Regions from separate parts of the Solibacillus isronensis genome, predicted to be linked through region 1. Evidence: riboswitches for the same ligand, from Rfam matches in the RefSeq annotation. Region 1 holds a riboswitch; the other holds the start of a gene.
What was found. Region 1 has a riboswitch for FMN ahead of ribE (riboflavin synthase). Riboswitches for the same ligand answer to the same signal wherever they lie in the genome.
Positions count from the first base shown of each region.

Region 2: linked by a shared signal. The riboswitch ahead of M3166_RS07890 (ECF transporter S component) and the one ahead of ribE (riboflavin synthase) in region 1 are both predicted to bind FMN.

Region 1 covers NZ_JAMBOC010000001.1:840,571-846,802, reverse strand. Annotated here, with positions in the region: gene M3166_RS04380 (DUF2812 domain-containing protein) at 1-348, opposite strand, end outside; gene ribH (6,7-dimethyl-8-ribityllumazine synthase) at 588-1,052, opposite strand; partial or broken gene ribB (3,4-dihydroxy-2-butanone-4-phosphate synthase) at 1,071-1,679, opposite strand; gene ribE (riboflavin synthase) at 1,694-2,329, opposite strand; FMN riboswitch at 2,450-2,584, opposite strand; FMN riboswitch at 2,683-2,819, opposite strand; gene M3166_RS04360 (VC0807 family protein) at 3,141-3,824, shown strand; gene M3166_RS04355 (group-specific protein) at 3,932-4,312, shown strand; gene M3166_RS04350 (RNA polymerase sigma factor) at 4,320-4,835, shown strand; gene M3166_RS04345 (hypothetical protein) at 4,819-5,067, shown strand; gene M3166_RS04340 (transcription initiation factor TFIIIB) at 5,104-5,316, shown strand; gene M3166_RS19325 (hypothetical protein) at 5,470-5,604, opposite strand; gene M3166_RS04335 (hypothetical protein) at 5,730-5,909, opposite strand; gene metE (5-methyltetrahydropteroyltriglutamate--homocysteine S-methyltransferase) at 5,926-6,232, opposite strand, start outside.
Region 2 covers NZ_JAMBOC010000001.1:1,535,746-1,541,977, forward strand. Annotated here, with positions in the region: gene M3166_RS07875 (S-layer homology domain-containing protein) at 1-202, shown strand, start outside; gene M3166_RS07880 (YitT family protein) at 341-1,198, shown strand; gene brnQ (branched-chain amino acid transport system II carrier protein) at 1,249-2,601, opposite strand; gene M3166_RS07890 (ECF transporter S component) at 2,779-3,354, opposite strand; FMN riboswitch at 3,597-3,770, opposite strand; gene M3166_RS07895 (hypothetical protein) at 3,875-5,092, opposite strand; gene M3166_RS07900 (RNA polymerase sigma factor SigX) at 5,089-5,622, opposite strand; gene M3166_RS07905 (ATP-binding protein) at 5,785-6,232, opposite strand, start outside.

The DNA.
Region 1 (6,232 bases):
TTTATTAAAAGCTTTTTTTGCTATTGAGATTTGCTCTTCCCGATCTATCGGAGGTTCACTAGCTTTACGATCAACCGGTGCCGCAAATACGTGAAAATTGCGGTCACTTGCAATATAATCCCAGCCGCTTTCTTCAAATAACCGGATTTTTTCACTCGATATATATTTGCTTTTCGCCAGTTCCAGCCGGTAATCCATTCGTTTGCGATCCCCTTTTTTAAACTTCGCAAAATGTGTGCCAATCTCATAAAAATGCAGCCCTTGCTCGGACATATCCGAAAACCAGCTTTCATGTTCCTTAATACGCCCGTACTGCCCGGGTCTTATTCTGCGTACTATTTCTGCCATCGCTCTCCCTCCTCATATGTCTGACCTAACAATAAAATAGAAGGGAATGTTTGTAAATAAATAATTAGAATCAGCAAACTATTTCAGCACTCTCTGACGCAATAAAGAATATTGAAAATGTTCACAGTAAAAAGGCAACCCTACCAATGCAGGATTGCCTATTACACCGCTTAGAACTAACTTTCCGCAAGCAGCAATATTTTCTGAGCTGCATTTTGAGTGGCGTGCACTAATCTTTATTAAAACATTTTATTCAAGTTCGCCATTTCAATTGCAGACATTGCGCTGTCGTAGCCTTTATTGCCTGCTTTTGTACCAGCACGTTCGATTGCCTGTTCGATATTTTCAGTTGTGACAATGCCGAAAATTACCGGTACGCCTGTGTCCAACCCTGCTTTGGCAATTCCTTTTGCCGCCTCGTTACATACATAATCGTAATGTGTAGTTGATCCGCGAATGACCGTACCTAAACCGATTACTGCATCATAATTATTTGTTTCAGCCATTTTTTTTGCTACAAACGGTACTTCGAAAGCACCTGGAACCCATGCTGTATCAATGTTTGCTTCGTCTACACCATGACGTTTTAAGCCGTCAATTGCACCGCTTAATAATTTATCATTAATAAATTCATTAAAGCGCCCTACGACAATTCCGATTTTTAGATCTGTTCCGACTAATTGTGCTTCAAATGTTTTTCCCATATTAATTGCTCCTTTTTATACCAATACGGTAGTTAATTTTATATATTGAACTAAGTCTTCGATTGTAATAAATTTCAGGTTATATTTTTGTGCAATCTTTTCGAGCTGTGGCATGCGGGCCATTGAACCATCTTCGTTCATAATTTCACAGATGACCGCAACTTCATTCGAACCGCATAGTTTAGCCAGATCAACACCTGCTTCCGTATGCCCGCGACGTTCCAACACGCCTCCCTGTTTAGCAATGAGCGGGAAAACATGGCCGGGACGATGAAAATGCTCCGGTTTTGTTGCAGGATCCAGTAATGCTAACATCGTTTTAGAACGCTCAAATGCACTTATACCTGTCGTTGTATGGATATGATCGATACTAATCGTAAAAGCTGTTTGATATGTATCGGTATTGCTTTGCACCATTGGATGAAGGGAAAGCTTTTCTGCAAGTGCAGATGAAACTGGTGTACAAATTAACCCTCTTCCATAAAGCGCCATGAAATTAATATTTTCCGGTGTAGCGAATTCTCCTAACACTAGAAAATCCCCTTCATTTTCACGGTTCTCGTCATCTGACACAATAATAATCTCGCCGTTTTTCAATGCGTGAATTGCTTCTTCAATTGTATTCATTTTGTAGCACTCCTTTAAAATCCTGTACGTTGCAAAAAGTCCATTGTAATTGTACTTTCCGTTTGATTTTGTAAATGTTTTTTTACATATTTTCCGATTAGATCTGTTTCAATGTTCACAACATCTCCCGGCTTTTTAAAGCCTAATACAGTCTGTTCATACGTATGAGGGATTAAGGAAATGGTAATGAATGTGTCCGTCACATCAAAGATTGTTAAACTCGTGCCGTCCACTGTAATTGAGCCTTTCTTAATACATTCAGCAACCAAATGCTTTTCCATTGCCAAATCAATATAAACTGCATTGGCAACGGGTCTTTTCCGTTGTATTGTTGCAATTCCATCAACATGGCCCGAAACAATATGCCCTCCGAAACGACCATTCGCCGACATTGCCCGCTCTAGATTGACAGGCATCCCAGCAGTTAATTGCTGTAGGCTTGTTGCTTTGACAGTTTCCGGCATGACGTCTGCCAAAAATACGGTCGGCGAAAATTGTTTCACTGTCAGACAGACACCATTAACGGCAATGCTGTCCCCGAGTTGAACATCCTCTAGAATTTTGCTTGCGCGAATGGCTAGTTCCATCGCTTGTGTGGATTGGCTGACTGTTTCAACCGTTCCAAGTTCTTCAATGATTCCTGTAAACATCCTGCTCACCTCTTTTTAGGATTAAAAAAGAACCCCGATTGAATTCGGAGTTCGATGAGAGGAAAATTGAGCATCATCAAATAAGCTTTTCGAAGTAAATTTTCAAAAAACTGCTGACATTGCTTCCTTCTCCCATCCAGACTATAACTGTCGGCTTTGGACTTGCACCAAATCCTGCACACATAAGTGGCTCACGGGCTTAGAGATAAACTCATCACCGTCGATTGGGAATTTCACCCGACCCCGAAGGAAATTATTTTTTTCAAATAAAATAAAAAAACCCGTCACAAGGTGCGACAGGAAAAGTGTATAGCAAAAAAGCACATTTAAAATCAAATTTTTAAAATGCGTTGCCATTCCTTCTCCCATCCAGACTATAACTGTCGGCTTTGGATTTGCACCAAAATCCTGCACACATAAAGTGGCTCACGGGCTTAGAGATAAACTCATCACCGTCGATTGGGAATTTCACCCGACCCCGAAGGAAATTATTTTATTTGAAAGTTATTGTAACATAAATAATTTAAAAAGCTAATAGTATTTTAGCACCTACTTACTTTTTGTTCCATCAATCCTTTTACCTCTATCCCCTCTGTTAAATTATAAAAATTTTGAAACTTTAATAAAGGTAATACGTAGAAGAATATACATAATATTACATAAATTAGAAAGGGGTTATTGCAAGCTGTTTTTAAGTGTCTTTCGTTTACTTGGTTGCTTTTTTTCGTATAACTATTTCATAAATATAGTGTCGGATAATCTTTAGTAATATAAAAAAACAAATACCTTTTTAACGGTAATGGAGGCTTTTATGGCGAATAATTCACAATCGAATAAATATCTTATCTTTCTAGAGCTACTGTTTTATGCAGCATTACCTTATGTAATCTGGAAGTTTGGGCGAGAGCCTTTTGGTGACTATGCGGCAATGCTGCTGTCCACTGTTCCCGGGATAATTTATACGGTTTACCGCTTTGCTAAAGACCGGCAATTCAATGTGACAGGCCTGTTTATTTTAGGCTCAATGCTTATAGGTACAGCGGTCGATTTACTGTCGGGTTCAGCGGAGCAGATGATTTGGAATAACGTTTATTTAGGTCTTTTTTATACGTTGCTCTATGTAATTTTATTCATCGTAAAACAGCCTTTTCCCCTGTATATTGCAGTTGATTTTGCTTATTTGCAAGGACATGCACGAAAGGAAAGTAAAGCATTATTCTTTCAAAAAGGGATCTTCCGATGGTTTCAGCTGATCCAGGTTGTCTTCATTATTCGAGGACTGGTTATGGCAGGAATTACGGTCTTCCTGCTTCGTAAATATGGAATTGACAGTTATGGTGACATGCTTATTTATAAACGGATAACGAGTTGGGTGTTTTCCGGAATTTTAATGGGGATGTTCTTTTACATTAATGTTGTTGTACAAAACTATATGAACCGATTACATGAAAATAATCTGCAAAAGCTGCAGGAACCGGAAATTGTCGCAGAATAAATATCAAAAAATTTTTGAACCTTTTTCCTCTCCTGTTTGTATAGTCAGTGAAAGCATCAAAAGTTGCAGCTTGTTATAAAATTTAACTAAGTAAGGAGAAATGGGATATGGGGATTGGTTTTAAAATTTCGCTAATTGTGAGTGCAGTTGAAATGGTTATATTATTTACGATTTTGATTCCGTTTTTCAGAAAACATATTATCAGGGAAGGTAAAAAAATTAATTATGCGAAAACAACCGTTTATTTACGCTGGAATATATTTGACACGATTACTCTGATTTTAGCGGTTTATACGATTATCTGTGTGCAAGTTTTGAACATTTTACTTTCATCCGGTGAAACAATTGAAAACCCTTATGTTCAGTTTTTTACGAACCAGGCACAGGCATGGGTCATTGTAATGGTTGTGTATTTGGTCATGCGCATATCGGCTACACTAAAAAGTATTAAAGCACGTTTCGGTGACGTTTATGATAGCGAACAATGAGCAGTTGATGACCGCGTTTCAAATTGGCGATTCGGAAGCGTTGGCACAACTGTACGACCAGTTGCATGAGCCGCTGTTCTGTTTTTTGTACCGTTATACAAAAGATGAGCAATTGAGTGTCGATATTGTTCACGACAGCTTTGAAGTGCTGCAATCAAAAAAATTTCAGTATGAACAGCAACGTGGTACGGTAAAGTCCTTCTTGTTTCAGATTGCCTACCGCCTTATGATCAATAAGCTGAAAAGGCGCAAACGATGGCAGACACTCCTGCCTTTTCTCATCCCTATTCAGAAAAAAACGCTGCAAACCGAAGACACACTCGTCATTCAACAAGCGATTTCAAACTTGCCGGATAAACAGCGGGCTGTAATTTTGCTTGCTTACTATGAAGATTTGCTGCAAGAAGAAATTGCCTTAATATTGGATGTTCCGATCGGTACGGTAAAATCACGGCTTCATCACGCTATTAAAGCTTTAAAGGCTGAATTAAAGGAGGATTTCCAACATGAACGAGGAATTTAAAAAGGAAAAAGAGCTATCCGGTTTGCTTGATTCCTATAAAATCGACATACCTGTGACAAAACTTGCAAAAAAGCAGTCACCATTTCAAAAGTTTATTCGCTATCTTGGTTCTCCGACGAAAGATCCATTTGAAGAATGGACAATTCAATCAAAGGGCTATCTGTTTTTTAAAATTTTCCCCGTTTCCCTTGGTTTGTTTTTAGCAATTTTACAGGGATTCCTAATGAACTAATGGTAATTCCTTTGCTGGCTACCTAACTATGAAAGGGTGATAGAAATTAAGAATACGACAACCGTAAAAGAATGTCCAAAATGCGGCTGCTCTGAATTAGGGAAAGGCAAACATAGCGGGTACAGTGTTATGTCACCTGTCAATAAAATGAGCTTAGGTTCCAATATCGAATATATTATTTGTACACAATGCGGTTTTATTATTGAAGGCTATGTCGTAAAGCCTGAGAAATTTAAAGGGACATTTTAATTCGATATCGGGATTACAAATAGAGGGTGGGACATAATCCAAAAATGCAATTTTTCTCTTAGAGAAAAATTGCATTTTTTTGCTGAGCGTAAAAATTGATTTCCATTCCGGGGCGCTTTCCGCGGGCGTGGCCTTACACGAAAGTCTCAGGCGTCAGTGCTCCTGACGCTTCGCTTTCGTCGCAAAATAAATTTCGCTATTCCCGCAGGAAGCTGTGCTTGTAGCGAAAGGCGCAGCCGTCAGCTGGTATTTTAACAGTGCGAAAGGTGATACCGTCAGCACGAACACTCGCCCTCCATTCCAATCAATTTTAAAAAATATCCGTTTCTTAATAAGGTTTTTCTCCTTAGTTTATGAAATTTCTACTTCTGTCCCGGCCTCATTGTATTTTCTACCTGTTTCTAAAGATCACTTCAACCTACTAATTCCGCTTTTACAAAATAATATGCTTTTTGAATTTCCTTTTCATCCGCTGGGTATGACGTCATCAACTCATCACGTAACTCTTTAAGGCTTTTTGTATTACTTTCTGTAAAGCCATTCATTACAGCCGTCAAAAACACGGGGTTGTAATTTCTTTTCATTTGACTCATAGTATCCGCCCCTTCATTAATTCAACAGTTTTAGTCGCTCTTTTGCGGCCACCATATTTTTCAATGATGCAATCGTCTCTTGCTCCGTGCGAGTTTTCAGTCCACAATCGGGATTGATCCAAAATTGTTCTTTTTCGATCACTTCTTTACTTTCTCCGATAATAACGGCCATTTCTTCCACTGTTGGTATACGGGGGCTATGAATGTCATATACACCTAAACCGATGCCCAGTCTGTACGGTGTCTCTTTTAGTATTTTTACCAGTTCTCCGTGGCTTCGTGATGTCTCAATCGAAATCACATCCGCGTCCAATGATTCAATT
Region 2 (6,232 bases), 700 kb from region 1:
GGAAACATTTGATATAGAAGAAATGGTAATGGACTTCGGATTCGGCATGAACCTGGAAGGTGTTGTAATGAATATAAAAAGTAAATCAACTATGAAATATTCAGATTTTAATACAGTACCAACAATAACAATCCCTGCCGAAGCTCTGGAAAACGCAAAATCTTTGGAGGATTTAATTGAATCAGAAATAGGAAATAAATAATTCCCAAAATTCCCATAAAAGCTGTCAGGAAAAAGCATTGTTTTTCCCGATAGCTTTTTTTTGAAAAAAATGGGGCAATGAAAAGTAATATCGCTATTATTCATGTATAATTGTTACCGTATATTGAGGGGGAATTTTATGTCAAAGCAACACATAGCAAAGTCAATCGGACAAAAAATCATCGTTATTATTGGCGGTTTAATCGCTGCTTACGGATTAGAAGCAGTATTAATACCAAATAACGTATCGGATGGTGGAATCACGGGGATTAGTATTGTCATCTCTCAGCTAACACCAGTATCATTAGGCCTGCTGATCGCCATACTAAACATTCCGTTTATTTACTTAGGATATAAACAGATTGGAAAAACCTTCGCAATCAACTCCGTTATCGGTATCGCATCATTAGCAATTGGTACTTCGCTTATGCACCATGTTCCAACTATTATTACTGGCGATGCATTGCTTATTACAGTTGTAGGAGGAATTATTTTAGGTATTGGTATGGGGTTAGCGCTTCGTAATGGTGGCGCTCTTGATGGGATAGACATGCTTGCAGTGTTACTATCGAGAAAATTGCCTTTCGGTACAAGTGATCTCATTTTGTTTTTAAACTTTTTCGTTTTCATCATTGTATCGTTTGTATTCGGCTTTAAAGGTGCTTTGTTATCAGCAATTGCTTATTATATCGCATCAAAAGTTATCTTGATTGTTGAAGAAGGACTTAGTGGCTCTAAAACATATAAAATCATTACAAAAGAGCCGCTTAAAATGGTCGAAACAATTCGAGATCGTTTAGGAAGAAGCGCGACTTTCAGCACAGTATACGGTGCATACTCCCATCAGGAATTTCAAGAAATTACGTGTGTAATCAACCGTATGGAAGAAAGTAAGATAAAGGGTATTATTCGAGAAATCGATCCGAATGCCTTTGTGACAGTATACGAAGTAGTCGAAGTTAAAGGTGGAAGCTTTAAAAAGCAAAATATCCACTAAAACAGAAAATGGTTGTGTAAAAGGAAATTTTCCTTTTACACAACCATTTTTTAATCCGTATTGATTTCATTCGTGCGATTCGGAATACATAATCCGATAACCGCTCCTACTAACGCCGGAACAATCCACCCTAAACCAATGGAATAGAGCGGTAGGTAATCTGCGTAAAAAGCTGAAATAGAAGACAGCACACTCACTTCAAATGCCGGCACACTTCCGATTAACGCATTGTACCCATCAATTATACTAATAAAGAATACGAGTAAAATTGACCCTGCAAATACAGTCCTTTTGTAGTGAAATAGCGGTCCTAGAAGCGCCAGTATTATTAACACTATTGCCAGAGGGTAAAGGAACATCAACACTGGAATTGCATATGTAATAATATTTGTTAAACCAAAGTTCGCAATGATAAATGAAACAACACATAATAGGACTACAAATGTTTTATAGCTGATTTTCGGAAACACTTCATGGAAAAACTCACTGCATGAAGTAATGAGCCCAATACTCGTTTTTAAACATGCAAGTACAATAATAATTGCCAACAAAATTGCTCCGTATGAGCCGAAATAATGATCGGCAACCGCAGCAAAGATTTGCCCGCCATTGTCAAATGTACCAATCGCCGTTATACTCGATGCTCCCATGTAAGCAATCAGACCGTAAATCAGCATCATTAATGCCATTGCAAAAATACCTGATTTCCAAGTCGCTTTTGCAATTTCTTTCTTATCTGTAATCCCTGTCCGCTTTATCGCATGGATGACAACAATACCAAACGCAAGCGAAGCAAGTGCATCCATCGTATTATAGCCTTCTTTAAAACCTGTCATAAACGCCTCGTTAATATAAGTTCCAGCAGGCTCAACGAATTTCCCCATTGGAGAAAACAGACTAATACCGATTAGCACAAATAAAAATACTAAAAATGCCGGTGTTAAGTACTTCCCTATAATGTCCATGATCTTCGCCGGATTTAGTGAAAAATAAAAAACGATTGCGAAGAAAATAAAACTGAATACCGCAAGCCACAATGTCGCCTGTGAAGGATCGATAAATGGTTCAAATCCAACAACAAACGGTACTGTTGCTGTACGCGGAATTGCAAAAAACGGCCCAATCGTTAAGTATAAAGCCAATGCAAAAAACAATCCAAACATCGGATGTACTTTACTTGCCAAATCGCGCAATCCATTACTTCCCGACAATCCGATTGCCAGAATTCCTAAAAACGGCAAACCAATTGCCGTAACTAAAAAGCCAATTAGCGCAAACCAATAGTTTGTCCCTGCCAATTGCCCCATTTGAATCGGAAATATTAAATTTCCTGCTCCAAAAAACATCCCAAACAGCATCGTTCCGATTACTGCATAGGTTGAAAATGGTATTTTCTTGTCCATCATATTCTCTCCCAAGATGTCATTTCATGGTGTTTTAATGAAACGTCCTAATTTTCTTAACAATGTACAATATCATATCAGCCCTATAACAGAATGACAATAGTAAGAGTAAATATAAAAGGAGCGATGTCATAAAGTTAACACTTTTATGACATCGCTCCATAATTTATTATTTAATTAAGCTAAATATTGTCTGCGCTGATTTTCAATCCATACACGCATTGAACGGTAAAGCATCGTCACGACCACAAACATCATAATTCCTTTAACAATATTAAACGGTAAAATACCTAACACGATTGTTTCGTACATATTATATTCGAAGCCTAGTAAGTACGTGTACAGCGGTAAGAACGCCACGTAGTTTAATGCCGCCATTCCAATTGACATTACAACTGTAGAAACAACTAAGCCTGTCATTAACCCTTTTGCAGAAGGGAATTTTTTATAAATATAGTAAGCTGGTAAAATGAATAATACACCTGTAGCGAAGTTAGCCATATGACCTACCGGAATTCCTTCAGGAGCCCCTGTGTAAATCCAGTCAAGCACATTTTTAACAAGTTCAACTAGGATACCTGCAACAGGTCCCATCGTAATTGCCGCAATCAATGCTGGCACATCACTGAAATCAATTTGTAAAAACACCGGGAACCATGGTAGTGGGAAGTTTAACAACATTAGCACAAATGAAACCCCACTCAGCATTGCGATTGTTACGAATGATCGTAACTTTAAACTTCTTTTTTGCATATAAATCTCTCCTCTTTGCTGATTCCATCTCGCAAGAAGAAAGGACGTATCAAATCATTCCATGAAAAAACCCTTATGCTAAACTAGAGCATAAGGGAGAAATAGGCACACTTAAATAAAGGGTCTATCTGTGCATTTGCAGCAATTCCTGTTTTTTGTACACGAAAAATATTCCGTTTACAAATAAGGAATTAGAAATAAGTACTGCAAAGCACGGCATTTTCAAAAAATGACGACCGTACCTTCACCTTCTCCCATCCAGACTATACTGTCGGCTTTGGAATTGCACCAAATCCTGCACACAAAAGTGGCTCGCGGGCTCGAAAAGTTCGACATAACTTCCTCCAAGTAAATGGTCAGAAGTTATAACTTTTATTACCGCCGGTCGGGAGTTACACCCTGCCCCGAAGATGAATCAATATGAAATTATGTAGCAATTACCTTGCTATAACTATTATTATATATAAAAAAAAGGAATTGTAAAGCCCATTGCTTACAATTCCTAGTAAAATTATTTGAATTATTGAAATTCATAATGAATACGGTTCGCCGCAACCGGCTTATCTACCGGTTTTGTGAAGTCATAACCGCCCCATTGTTCCTGTACGATATTTTCAAATTTCACCTGTTTATCAAAACTTGCTACTGTCATTATTAATCCTTCAATCATTCGCATTCCTTGAGCTGGTTCATAATTGTCCAAGTTTAAAGGTTCTTCAAATGTAATTGTTACAATCGACTTAGCGTCTTCAACTTTTAAATATACACCCGGCAATATAACCGTTCTGTATATATCATTCGCTTCCACCGTCATATTTTTGATTGCTTCTTGCACATCTTTAAAGCTCATTCGGAAATTGGGACTTAAATATACCGCCCCATTCCGCATCTGATACATAAAATAATTATATTGAGCGTTCTCATCATTTAATAAAAACGGCTCTTTTACGTCGCCAACATGGTCAAAGTAAATTGGTTTTCCGGCCGTATTTTGTATTTCTACTTCCATATATGCATCTCTGAAAGTGTCGACAAGGGAACCGAGATAATTTGATAAGGAAGCAGTTCCCGCATCATATTGGTGATCTTCCGGCAACATATGAACAAGCCTATTCCCTTCCTCACGCAATTCGCCCTTGTAAGGATGGTATTCATTAAAGCCTAGCGACTGTTCGTCAAGCAACGGACTGAATGTGTTATAAAGTTCCAGCTTCGTCGGATTTTCTGTACCCGTTTTTTCGGCAACAATTTCATTTGGAATCAATATGCTTACAGGTACACTTTCTGCATCATCCCCTGCAAGACCAATTGCAAATAATGTGTTTTCCTCTAGCTCGCTTTCATAAACTAATGTTTGCTCCGGTTGAGCTTCCGTCGAAAAACTATTAATCATGGAGCGTTGTGTAGATGCATCTTCCTTCGCACTCATTGTCATACTTTCTTCCGATTCCGGAGTGGCAAGATCGAATGTTTCATTCTGCATAGTAACCGATTCATTATTGCCTATAAATTGCGCGCTGATTAAAACAATAATAAATATTGATGCAATCGAGACGAATAATGGCGCCCAACGTATACCTTTTTGATTGTTTTGCTCTATGTGAGGCGGATCTTCATTAAATGCTCCTTCATCCATTAAACGATTAAATACCTCATCTTTTGAACGATGATCAGTTACTTTCGGTGCTTTTTTCAGAAAAATTTCAATCTCTTTTTCATCCCAATGCTCCTTTTTCATAATGGATTCGCCTCCCTTCCTTCTTGCGCTTCCAATAGCAGCCGCAGATTCTTTAAAGCACGGTGCTGTGTCGTTTTAACTTTTCCGGTCGTCCATCCTAATATCTCCGCTGTTTCCTGAATTGAAAGTTCTTGAATATACCGCATAATAATCACCATTTTCTGATCACCTGAACATTCCTCCAATGCAACCAGTAATTGATGGAGCTGGTCATTTAATTCGGTGAATTGTTCAGGTGAAGGGATTGGGCTTACGAGTTGCTCTGTCTCCCAATCAAAAGCTGTAAATGCATGTTTATCTCGAACTTGTTTTTTTCTGAAATAGTCAATCGCCACATTTTTTGCTATAGAGAACAGCCAAGTTTTTTCCGAGCTTTTCCCTTCGAATCGCTCGTATGATTTTAATACACGAACGTATACTTCGTGGGCAAGATCCTCAGCTGCGGTACGATTTTTCACTAAGTAAAATAAGAAATTAAAAACATCCTGATGATACGTATCGTATAATCGATGGAAAATGGATTGCTGCACCCATCCCACCTCCATTCACGTAATTTGTCGTTTTCGAAACAGAAAAGTTACAGTAATCATCCTTTTACGAACGAATTAGTCTATTAAAAAGAAAAGTTTATCACTTTGAACGATTCAAAATGATAAACTTTTTTATACTCATAATTCCATTACCCCACTTTTTTAAGATAATGGCAAGTAAAATGTAAAGGTTGTTCCTTGCTTTTCCACACTATCAACAGAGATTCTGCCGTTATGTGCTTCCACAATGTTTTTCGTAATGGCCAAGCCTAAGCCCGTTCCGCCTTTCGAACGAGTACGTGCTTTATCTGCTTTGTAGAACCGTTCAAATACATATGGCAAATCATCTTGCGGAATGCCCTGCCCTGTATCCCTAATTTGAATTTTTGCATAGTTTTGCTCATTTGCCATAGAAACAGTTACCGATCCATCGGCTGGTGTATGGCGAATCGCATTGTCGATCAAGTTCGTTAATACTTGTTCGATACGGTCCTCATCAATCGAAATAAGCGTTTCATCCGAAAAGTCAGTTTCAATCTGCAGTTGCACATGCTTTTCTTTCGCTGTTTGGTCAAACTTATGTGTCATCCGTTCAATAACCGCTACTAAT